DNA from 3 places in the Gordonia sp. IITR100 genome. Region 2 is predicted to be linked to each of the others. Evidence: predicted binding sites of a transcription regulator. Region 2 holds the regulator's gene; each other region holds the start of a gene.
What was found. Region 2 encodes HspR, which represses chaperone genes until heat shock. Its sites were predicted from a motif close to ANNTGAGTNNNNNNNACTCANNT; they were not measured.
Positions count from the first base shown of each region.

Region 1: clpB (ATP-dependent chaperone ClpB) is a predicted target of HspR. The motif match lies at 1,795-1,817, and genes of this name have one in related genera.
Region 3: lon (endopeptidase La) is a predicted target of HspR. The motif match lies at 1,188-1,210, and genes of this name have one in related genera.

Region 1 is NZ_MVKV01000005.1:159,524-162,803, forward strand. It holds gene clpB (ATP-dependent chaperone ClpB) at 1-1,725, opposite strand, end outside; gene B1818_RS10655 (hypothetical protein) at 1,984-3,087, shown strand; gene B1818_RS10660 (glucose-6-phosphate dehydrogenase (NADP(+))) at 3,195-3,280, shown strand, end outside.
Region 2 is NZ_MVKV01000018.1:3,456-6,735, forward strand. It holds gene grpE (nucleotide exchange factor GrpE) at 1-443, shown strand, start outside; gene dnaJ (molecular chaperone DnaJ) at 707-1,909, shown strand; gene B1818_RS19655 (heat shock protein transcriptional repressor HspR) at 1,913-2,311, shown strand; gene B1818_RS19660 (SRPBCC family protein) at 2,356-2,823, shown strand; gene B1818_RS19665 (hypothetical protein) at 2,836-3,280, shown strand, end outside.
Region 3 is NZ_MVKV01000023.1:1,352-4,631, reverse strand. It holds gene B1818_RS21775 (serine/threonine-protein kinase) at 1-371, opposite strand, end outside; gene B1818_RS24050 (hypothetical protein) at 368-820, opposite strand; gene lon (endopeptidase La) at 1,222-3,280, shown strand, end outside.

The DNA.
Region 1 (3,280 bases), on a different contig from region 2:
GATGACCCGATGTCCCAGTTCCTCTTCCATGCGCAGCAGCTTGGCGGTCTCGCCTTCGAGCATGCGTCCGGCCGGGATTCCGGTCCACGCCGACACGACCTGGGCCACGTCGTCGGGTCCGACCTCCTCCTGCAGCATCACGTCCTGCGACGGATCCGTGCCGGTCTTCTCGATCGCGGCCTCGAGCTCCTTCTCCAGTCCGGGGACACGGCCGTACCGCAGCTCGGCGGCGCGTCCGAGATCACCGTCGCGCTCGGCGCGATCAGCCTCGCCGCGAAGCCTTTCCAGCTCCTCCTTGAGGTCTCGGACCGCGTCGATCGCGGTCTTCTCCGACTGCCACCGGGCGGAGAGCTCGTTGAGCTTCTCCTTCTGGTCGGCCAGTTCGGCGCGCAGCTTCTCGAGCCGCTCCTTCGACGCCGCGTCGGTCTCCTTCTGCAAGGCGACCTCTTCGACCTCGAGACGGCGGACGATCCGCTCGACCTCGTCGATCTCGACGGGGCGCGAGTCGATCTCCATCCGCAACCGCGACGCGGCCTCGTCGACGAGGTCGATGGCCTTGTCGGGCAGGAACCGCGAGGTGATGTAGCGATCGGAAAGCGATGCGGCAGCGACCAATGCGGAGTCGGTGATGCGCACGCCGTGGTGCACCTCGTACCGGTCCTTCAGGCCGCGGAGGATGCCGATGGCGTCTTCGACCGACGGCTCGCCGACGTACACCTGCTGGAAGCGTCGCTCGAGTGCGGCGTCCTTCTCGATGTACTTGCGGTACTCCTCGAGGGTGGTGGCACCGACCAGCCGCAGCTCGCCACGGGCGAGCATCGGCTTGATCATGTTGCCGGCGTCCATCGCGGAATCGCCTGTCGCACCGGCTCCGACGATCGTGTGCAGCTCGTCGATGAAGGTGATGACCTGTCCGGCCGAACCCTTGATCTCGTCGAGCACGGCCTTGAGTCGCTCCTCGAACTCGCCGCGGTACTTCGCACCGGCGACCATCGAACCCATGTCGAGGGAGATGACGGTCTTGTTGCGCAACGACTCCGGCACGTCGCCGGCGACGATGCGCTGCGCGAGACCTTCGACGATGGCGGTCTTGCCGACGCCGGGCTCACCGATGAGGACCGGGTTGTTCTTGGTCCGCCGGCTGAGCACCTGCACGACGCGCCGGATCTCGGTGTCGCGGCCGATGACCGGGTCGAGCTTGCCCTCCCGGGCGGCCGCGGTCAGGTCGGTCGAGTACTTCTCGAGAGCCTGGTAGGTCGATTCGGGATCCTCGGAGGTGACCCGTGCGCTGCCGCGCACGGCGACGAACGCCTCGCGCAGGGCCTGCGGAGTCGCACCGAGGTTGTGCAGCAGTTTGGCGACGTCGGAATCACCGGTCGCCAGGCCGACGACGACGTGCTCGGTCGAGACGTACTCGTCGTCGAGTTCACCGGCCAGCTGCTGAGCTGCGGTGACGGCCGCGATCGATTCGCGGGATAGTTGAGGCGTCGAGCTGGCGCCGGACACCGTCGGCATGCGATCGACCAGAGCCTGGGCCTGCGCACGAACGCTCGACGGGTCCACGCCCACCGCTTTGAGCAGCGGCGACGCTATGCCGTCGGACTGATCGAGCAGTGCCACGAGGATGTGGGCCGGTCGCACGTCGGGGTTGCCAGCACTGGCCGCCGCCTGCACAGCAGAACTCAATGCTTGCTGCGTCTTGGTGGTGGGGGTGAAGCTGTCCACTCGCGTGCACCTTTCTCTTAAGTCCAACAGGCTCAAGTATGAGCCATACGCGGTCTACAACGCCAACAGAGTTGAGTGCATTCCGCTCAAGGCGGAAGTTTTTGTGACATAGCCCACTTGCTCCAGGATGTCGGGCTGGCGATTCGCCGCCCTCCAGCCGTCCAGGCTCGGAACCCGACGCCACAGACTCTCCGGAACGCGACAAACCGATCCGCAGTATTGAACGACGCACAAGTCGGGCGCCTATTCTTGAGCCTGATGTCACAGCTTTCACGCGACAAGAAGAAGCGCCGCGCCCAACGTAAGCGCAAAAACGAGTCCGGCAACGGCAACCACTCAAACGTGGTACCGCTCTTCGGTTCAGCAACGCGACACCTAGCTCCCAAAGCATTCGAGTCGTGGCTCCGCGCCGAAGTCTTCCCGGACGACGAGGAGGCGGTCACCCACATCGGGGCGTACGCGTTCATCGTGCTCGACGCCATTGAGCAGGTGAACCCCGGTTTCGATCCGCTCTCCTGGACTGCCGACGACGTCGATGCCATGGTGTCGATGCTCAACCACATCGATTCGAATCAAGGGCAGGACGCCAAACCGCTCGCCATCGCGATCGAGACGATGCGCCGTTACCTGATGGAGACCGGCATGTGGCTCGGCACCGAATCCGTATCGGCCTACGCCGCCGAGCAGTTCGCACTTGCCGCCGGGCTCGAGTTCCAGACCACAACCATCGAGGAAGTCGACGAGGCCACCGAGCGCGGTGCCCTCCTGGAAACGCGGCCCCTCCGGCGGGTCACCGAGCTGTTGGACTGGCTGGGTCCGCACCGCCCCACCACGCAGAGTCGGTGGCTCAAACCGGCCGATGCCCGCGACCTCGCCCGCCGGCTCGACATCGACTTCCCCGCTCACGTCAAGAGCATGAGCAACGTCGCGTCGTTGCATGACCTGTGGGAGTTTGCCCAGGCCCTCGATATCGTCGAAGCCAACACCTCGAGCGCACGTCCCGGGCGAGCCGCCCATCTGTGGCGGGAAGAGCCCCGGATCGACGTGCTGCGGGTGGGACTCATCGCATGGGTTCGGTCCGGCTTTCCTCGGGAATACAACCCCGACATCGACTTCTCGTCGTCGGTGATCGGCGTGGTCGTCAGCGGACTCGGCGATTCACCGCTGAGTATCGCCGAGATCGACGCCTGGGTCCCCAAGCTCGGACTCAGCGAGTTCTTCGTCGAAGCAATCCATCGTCGGCTCGAGTTGTACATCGACGAAGGCTGGCTGACGCTCGAGGGCGACAGGTACGTCGTTCCCGTCGCGTTACGCCCTGCCGTGGTGTCTGCGCTCCCCCTGCCCGGACCTCCGCAGGACTAGAAGTGGCCGGCGGCGCAGGGATCCGCTGACATCCGCAGTGCGGGATCGGTAACGGAATCCAGCACACATCCCGCACTCTGCACATCTGTTCGCGCAATATGGATTGAGTGACCACAGACAACTCCACCGGGCCGGTGATCTTCATCCTCTTCGGGTCGACGGGCGACCTCGCCAAGCGGATGGTCCTGCCGTC
Region 2 (3,280 bases):
AACCGGATGCCCGCGTCGCCGAGCTGACGGCCGACCTGCAGCGAGAACGCGCCCAGTTCGCCAACTTCCGGCGGCGTGCCGCCGAGGAGAAGCAGGGTTCGGTCGCCTACGGCAAGCAGATCCTGATCGACAAGCTGCTGCCGATCATCGACGATCTCGACCGTGCCCGTGAACACGGCGACCTCGACAGCGGTCCGCTGCGTTCGGTCGCCGACAAGCTGACCGGTGTGCTGGCCGCCGAAGGTCTCGTGGCCTTCGGTGCGGCGGGTGACGAGTTCGATCCCGAACTCCACGAAGCCGTGCAGCACGACGGCACCGGGGCACATCCGGTGATCGGATCGGTGTACCGATGCGGCTACCGCCTGGGCGAGAAGGTGATCCGCACCGCGATGGTGACGGTCACCGATCCCGCTCCCGCGGGCGACGCGCCCGGTGCACAATAGAACGACCGTCGCTCGATCCTGAGTGGGCGAACTCACCACTGATCCCTGAGGTGCGAGGAGCGCAAGCGACGAGCCACGAAGGGCGACGAACCCTTCGTGGCTCGCTTCGCTCGCACCTCAGGGAGCAGGTGGTCGGCTCGCACCTCAGGGAGCAGGTGGTCGGCTCGCACCTCAGGAGCAGGTGGTCGGCTCGCACCCCAGGGAGAGGGTGGCCCCAACTGAAACATCAATCCAGACAACAGAACTCAAGGAGGTGACGTCTGGTGGCACCACAACGTGAGTGGTTAGAACACGACTTCTACAAGGACCTGGGCGTTGCTTCTGACGCTTCGGCTGAAGAGATCAAGAAGGCCTACCGCAAGCTCGCGCGCGAGCTGCATCCTGATGCGAATCCGGGTGACAGCGCGGCCGAAGAGCGCTTCAAGCGGGTGTCCGAAGCCCACAGCGTCCTCGGCGATGCCGAGAAGCGCAAGGAATACGACGAGACACGCGCCATGTTCGCCGGCGGACGATTCCGCGGCGGCGGCAACGGCTTCCCGGGTGGCTTCCCCGGCGGCGGAACCACCTACACCACCGGCGGCGGTGGCGACTTCGACCTCGGCGATCTGTTCGGCGGGGCGCAGACCGGGGGCGGCGGTGGCGGTTTTGGCGACATCTTCGACGGCCTGTTCAACCGCGGCGGCGGAACGCAACGTACTTCGACGGCGAGCCGGCCGCGTCGTGGCAAGGACCTCGAGACCGAGACGACGCTCTCGTTCTCCGACGCCGCGCTCGGCACGACCGTCCCCCTGCGGGTGACCAGTCCGTCGCCCTGCACCACCTGCCACGGCTCAGGCGCCAAGCCCGGGACCAGTCCGCGGGTGTGCGCGAACTGCAACGGTTCCGGGTTCGTGAGCCGCAACCAGGGCGCGTTCGGATTCAGCGAGCCCTGCCAGGACTGCCAGGGCACCGGGTCGCGGATCGACGACCCGTGCACCGATTGCGACGGCAGCGGCGTGAAGGTCCGGGCGCGCACCATCAACGTCCGGATCCCCGCCGGCGTCGAGGACGGTCAACGCATCCGGCTCGCCGGGCAGGGCGAGGCCGGTCGTCGTGGCGCCCCGTCGGGTGACCTCTACGTCGTCGTGCACGTGACCCCGCACAAGCAGTTCACCCGCAGCGGCAACGACCTTCGAGTGCAGCTGCCGGTGCGGATTTCCGAACTCGTTCTCGGAGCGACGGTCTCGGTTCCGACCCTGGAGGGTTCGGTCGGGGTGAAGATCCCGCCGAACACCACCGACGGCCGCACGCTGCGCGTGCGCGGTCGTGGGGTGCCCAAGCGCTCCGGCGGGGCGGGCGACCTGCTCGTCACCGTCAAGGTCGCGGTTCCGAACAAGCTCGACGAGGCCGCGGTCGAGGCGATGCGCGCCTACGACCAGGCCGAGCGGGCAAGCGGTTTCGACCCGCGGGCGGACTGGGGGCGATGAGTGATGGCCGGTGCGAGCAACTTCGACGGTGATGGCGCGACCTTCCTGATCTCGGTGGCCGCCGAACTCGCCGGCATGCACGCCCAGACCCTGCGGACCTATGACCGCCTGGGTCTGGTCACCCCGCAACGGACGAGTGGCGGTGGTCGCCGCTACTCGTCCCGCGACGTCGAACTCCTGCGCGAGATCCAGCGTCTCTCGCAGGAGGAAGGCGTCAACCTCGCGGGCATCAAACGCATCATCGACCTGAGCAATCAGGTCGAGGCGCTCCAGCACCGCGTGCGCGAGCTGACCGACGAGGTGCAAGCGTCGCGGACCCGCCGCGGCGGCGAACTCGTCCCGGTGCCGCGCACCAACGCCCTGGTCGTCTGGCAGCCGCGACGCAAACGCACCACCGACTGACGTGGTTTCGACGCGAGCCCACGGACGTGCGTAACGTTGAGCGTATGGCTTCTGAACCCGTCACCACCGTCGACTCCGGCCCGCACAAGGTCTCGCGCCGGGTCGTCGTGAACGCCCCGGCCGCCGATGTGTTCGCGCTCGTGTCGAATCCGCATCGGCATCCGGAGCTCGACGGTTCCGGCACGGTCCGCGACACCCCTGTGGACGGGCCCGAGACGCTGACCCGTGGGGCGCGTTTCAGCGTCGGGATGAAGCAGTACGGCGTGCCGTACAAGATCACCTCGACCGTCACCGACTTCGAACCCGGTCGGGTCGTCGAATGGCAGCACCCGATGGGGCACCGCTGGCGGTGGGAACTCGAGTCGACGTCACCGACCACGACCGCGGTCACCGAGACCTTCGACTACTCGACGCTCCGGGTACCGAAGATCATGGAACTCATCGGCTACGACAAGAAGAACGGCAAGGGGATCGAGGGCACCCTGCGGGCCCTCGCGGCCCGGTTCGCCTGAGCCGGACCGCCGATGGACTCCGCCACCGGTACGTCGACCGAGTCCGACGCCTCGGATGAACCCGTCGTCGTCCTCGGTGTCGTCGCCGCGCCGGGCCAGGCGATCGGCCTGGCGCGCAAACTCGTCGACGACAACCTCTCCGACCATGTCCAGACGAACTTCCCGGGCGCACGCTGGCAGGTCGAACTCGTCGAGGCCGGACTCGTGCAACCGCCCGCGGGTGATGCCGAGATCGTGGATGCAACGAGAGACCTACTGCTCGAACGCGAGTGGGATCTGGTGGTCTGTCTGACCGACCTGCCGCTGCACGTCGGCAAACGCCCGGTGGTGGCGCACGCCAACGCGGTCCACGGAGTGGCGGTGCTCTCGGTGCCCGCCCTCGGCGCGACCGGGGTGCGGCAGCGGACGCGCGGGATCATCACCGGGCTGGTCGGCCAGCTCCTCGGTGCCGACGCCG
Region 3 (3,280 bases), on a different contig from region 2:
GGTTTGATATCCCGGTGGAGTAGTCCAACCGAGTGGATGTGCTCAACCCCTCGACACGCCGCCTCCACAATCAGCAGTGTGTCGAGCACGGGTGCCGGTTCTCGACCGTACTTGGCGGCCACACTGCCTTGCGGCAGGTATTCCATGCGGATCACCGGTACGTCCTCGATGAGGTCAGTTGAGAAGATCTCAACAACATTATTGTGCTTTCCAAGGCGCATTGCTTGGGCTTCGGCATGCTCTGTGACTAAAAAATTGTACTCCGCAAGGTACTTTACTGCACAATAGTCGCCGAGGCCTTTGTCGTATTCGAGATAAACCTTGCCGAAGTGTCCTTGCCCGAGCAGTCTTTCTCTCTCGAACTGTGTCACAGTTCCGAGGAGAGTTGAGACAGGCCAAGTGCGACGATCTCTCGGTGGGTTTTCGGTAGACCGTCGATGCAAGGGAATGTGTCCAAAAGTGCGTCCAGTTCGTCCTTCTTGACGTTGAACCGCTTAGCTAGAGAGACGCTTTTGATTGCCTGGGTTGGAATTCGCATTGATCCTAGGGTGGCTAGTATTACGCCGTCGACTTCGATTCGTTGACTAAGCGAGTCGCTGAAGGTCCCGCCACCGACCCTGAGGATCGCTGCGCGTGAGGGTGTGTGTAAACGTAGTAGTTCTTCAACCTCTCGGAAGATCCACGCTAGTTGAGCTTCACGCTCATCAACTGGCGCAGGCGACTTGCTGCGCTCGATGATTGTTGCATTAGCGCGATGGTCCCCCTCGAGGAGCGCCCAGTCGAACCCGCCCTTGTTCCCTTTGAAAGCAATCGCTTTCATCTGTCCTCAACTCTCGCGGTTTGTGGACGGTCCAGTGTCTCAGCTGCATTTCGGCCGATGGTTCAATACAGAGCCTGGGCGTCCGGTAGACGTGTCAGAGGTTATCGGACGTCAGGCGGTTCGGACGCCAGGCGTGCGGCAGCGTTGAGCATCTCGGGCGGTGGTCTCCATAGTTGCATCGCAAGTCACCCGTTACTGCTCTGTGCTTGAGTGTCGTTGCGGTTGGTCGCTGTCTGGGAGTCTGGAGATGGTACCGCTCGGGACACTGCGCAACCCTTGCATCAGCCTTGACCACTCTCGTGAACTGTCGGCCGCACCCCGTTCGCTCCTGGCATAAATCGCCCGGGAACAAGATTCCTGCCACCTTGGTTGAGTCGGTCAGACTTAACTCTGGAGGTTTCATGTCGCAGACATATTCACTGCCGGTTCTCTTCGTTCCCGACGTCGTCGTCCTGCCCGGCATGGTCGTGCCCATTCCGCTCGACGATGCCGCACAGGCCACGGTCGACGCCGCCCGGGCGAGCGAGACCGGGAAACTGCTGGTCGCCCCACGTCTGGACGACCGGTATCCGACCTACGGTGTCATCGCGTCGATCGTGCAGGTCGGCCGTATCCCGGGCGGCGGCATGGCAGCCGTCGTCAAGGGTGAGCAGCGCGCGCAGATCGGGACCGGGACACCCGGTCACGGTGCGGCGCTGTGGGTCGAGGTGACCGAGGTCGACGCCGTTGACGCCACCGACGAAGAACGTGAACTCGCCGGCGAGTACAAGAAGCTCGTGCTGGCGATGCTGCAGCGCCGCGAGGCATGGCAGCTCATCGACGCCGTCAACAAGATGTCCGATCCGGCGGATCTCGCCGACACCTCGGGCTATGCGTCGTGGCTGTCCGACGAACAGAAGCGTGAGCTGCTCGAGACGCCGGTGACCGCGGCGCGGTTGCGGCTGCTCATCGAGTGGACCGGCGATCATCTGGCCGAGTCCGAGGTGACCGAGAAGATCGCCGAGGACGTCCGCGCGGGCATGGACAAGCAGCAGAAGGAATTCCTGCTTCGCCAGCAGCTCGCCGCCATCCGCAAGGAGCTCGGCGAGGACGAACCCGAGGGCGCCGACGACTACCGCGGCCGCGTCGAGGAAGCCGACCTGCCCGAGAAGGTGCGCGAGGCCGCGCTCCGCGAGGTGGGCAAGCTCGAGCGTGCCAGCGACCAGTCGCCGGAGACCGGATGGATCCGCACCTGGCTCGACACCGTCCTCGACCTGCCGTGGAACACCCGGACCGAAGACTCGACCGACGTCAAGGGCGCGCGCGAGATCCTCGACGCCGACCACCACGGCCTCGACGACGTGAAGGACCGCATCGTCGAATATCTCGCGGTGCGTGCTCGTCGCGCCGAACGCGGCCTGCAGGTCGTCGGCGGACGCGGGTCGGGCGCCGTGATGGTGCTCGCCGGTCCTCCCGGGGTCGGCAAGACATCGCTCGGTGAGAGCGTCGCCCGGGCGCTGGGCCGCAAGTTCGTGCGCGTCGCCCTCGGCGGTGTGCGCGACGAGTCGGAGATCCGCGGCCACCGGCGTACCTACGTCGGCGCGCTGCCCGGCCGGATCGTACGGGCGATCGGTGAGGCGGGATCGATGAATCCCGTTGTGCTGCTGGACGAGATCGACAAGGTGGGCTCGGACTACCGGGGCGACCCGGCCGCCGCGCTGCTCGAGGTCCTCGACCCCGCGCAGAACCACACCTTCCGCGATCACTACCTCGATCTCGATCTCGACCTGTCCGATGTGCTGTTCCTCGCGACCGCCAACGTCATCGAGAACATCCCGTCGGCCCTGCTCGACCGTATGGAGCTGGTCACGCTCGACGGGTACACCGAGGACGACAAGGTCGCCATCGCCCGCGATTACCTGCTGCCCCGGCAGGCGGAGCGGGCGGCGCTGACACCCGACGAGGTGACCGTCACCGATGCGGCGCTGCGGGAGATCGCGGCCAACTACACCCGCGAACCCGGTGTGCGGCAGTTCGAACGGCTGCTGGCGAAGGCGCTTCGCAAGGCCGCGACCAACCTCGCGGTCGAATCGGGAGACGGGGGAACCGCGACGGCGCCCGTCATCATCGACGAGCCCGATCTGCGCGACTACCTGGGGCGTCCGCGCTTCACGCCGGAATCGGCGGAGCGGACGGCGGTCCCCGGTGTCGCAACCGGTCTCGCGGTCACGGGCATGGGCGGCGACGTCCTGTTCATCGAGGTGAACGCCACCGAGGGTGAGCCGGGTCTGAAGTTGACCGGCCAGCTCGGCGACGTGATGAAGGAGTCGGCGCAGATCGCACTGTCGTACGTGCGGGCGCACGCCGAGCAGCTCGGCGTCGACCCGAAAGCGCTCGACAAGACCATCCACGTGCACGTTCCGGCCGGGGCCGTGCCGAAGGACGGTCCGAGCGCCGGCGTCACCATGGTCACCGCGCTGG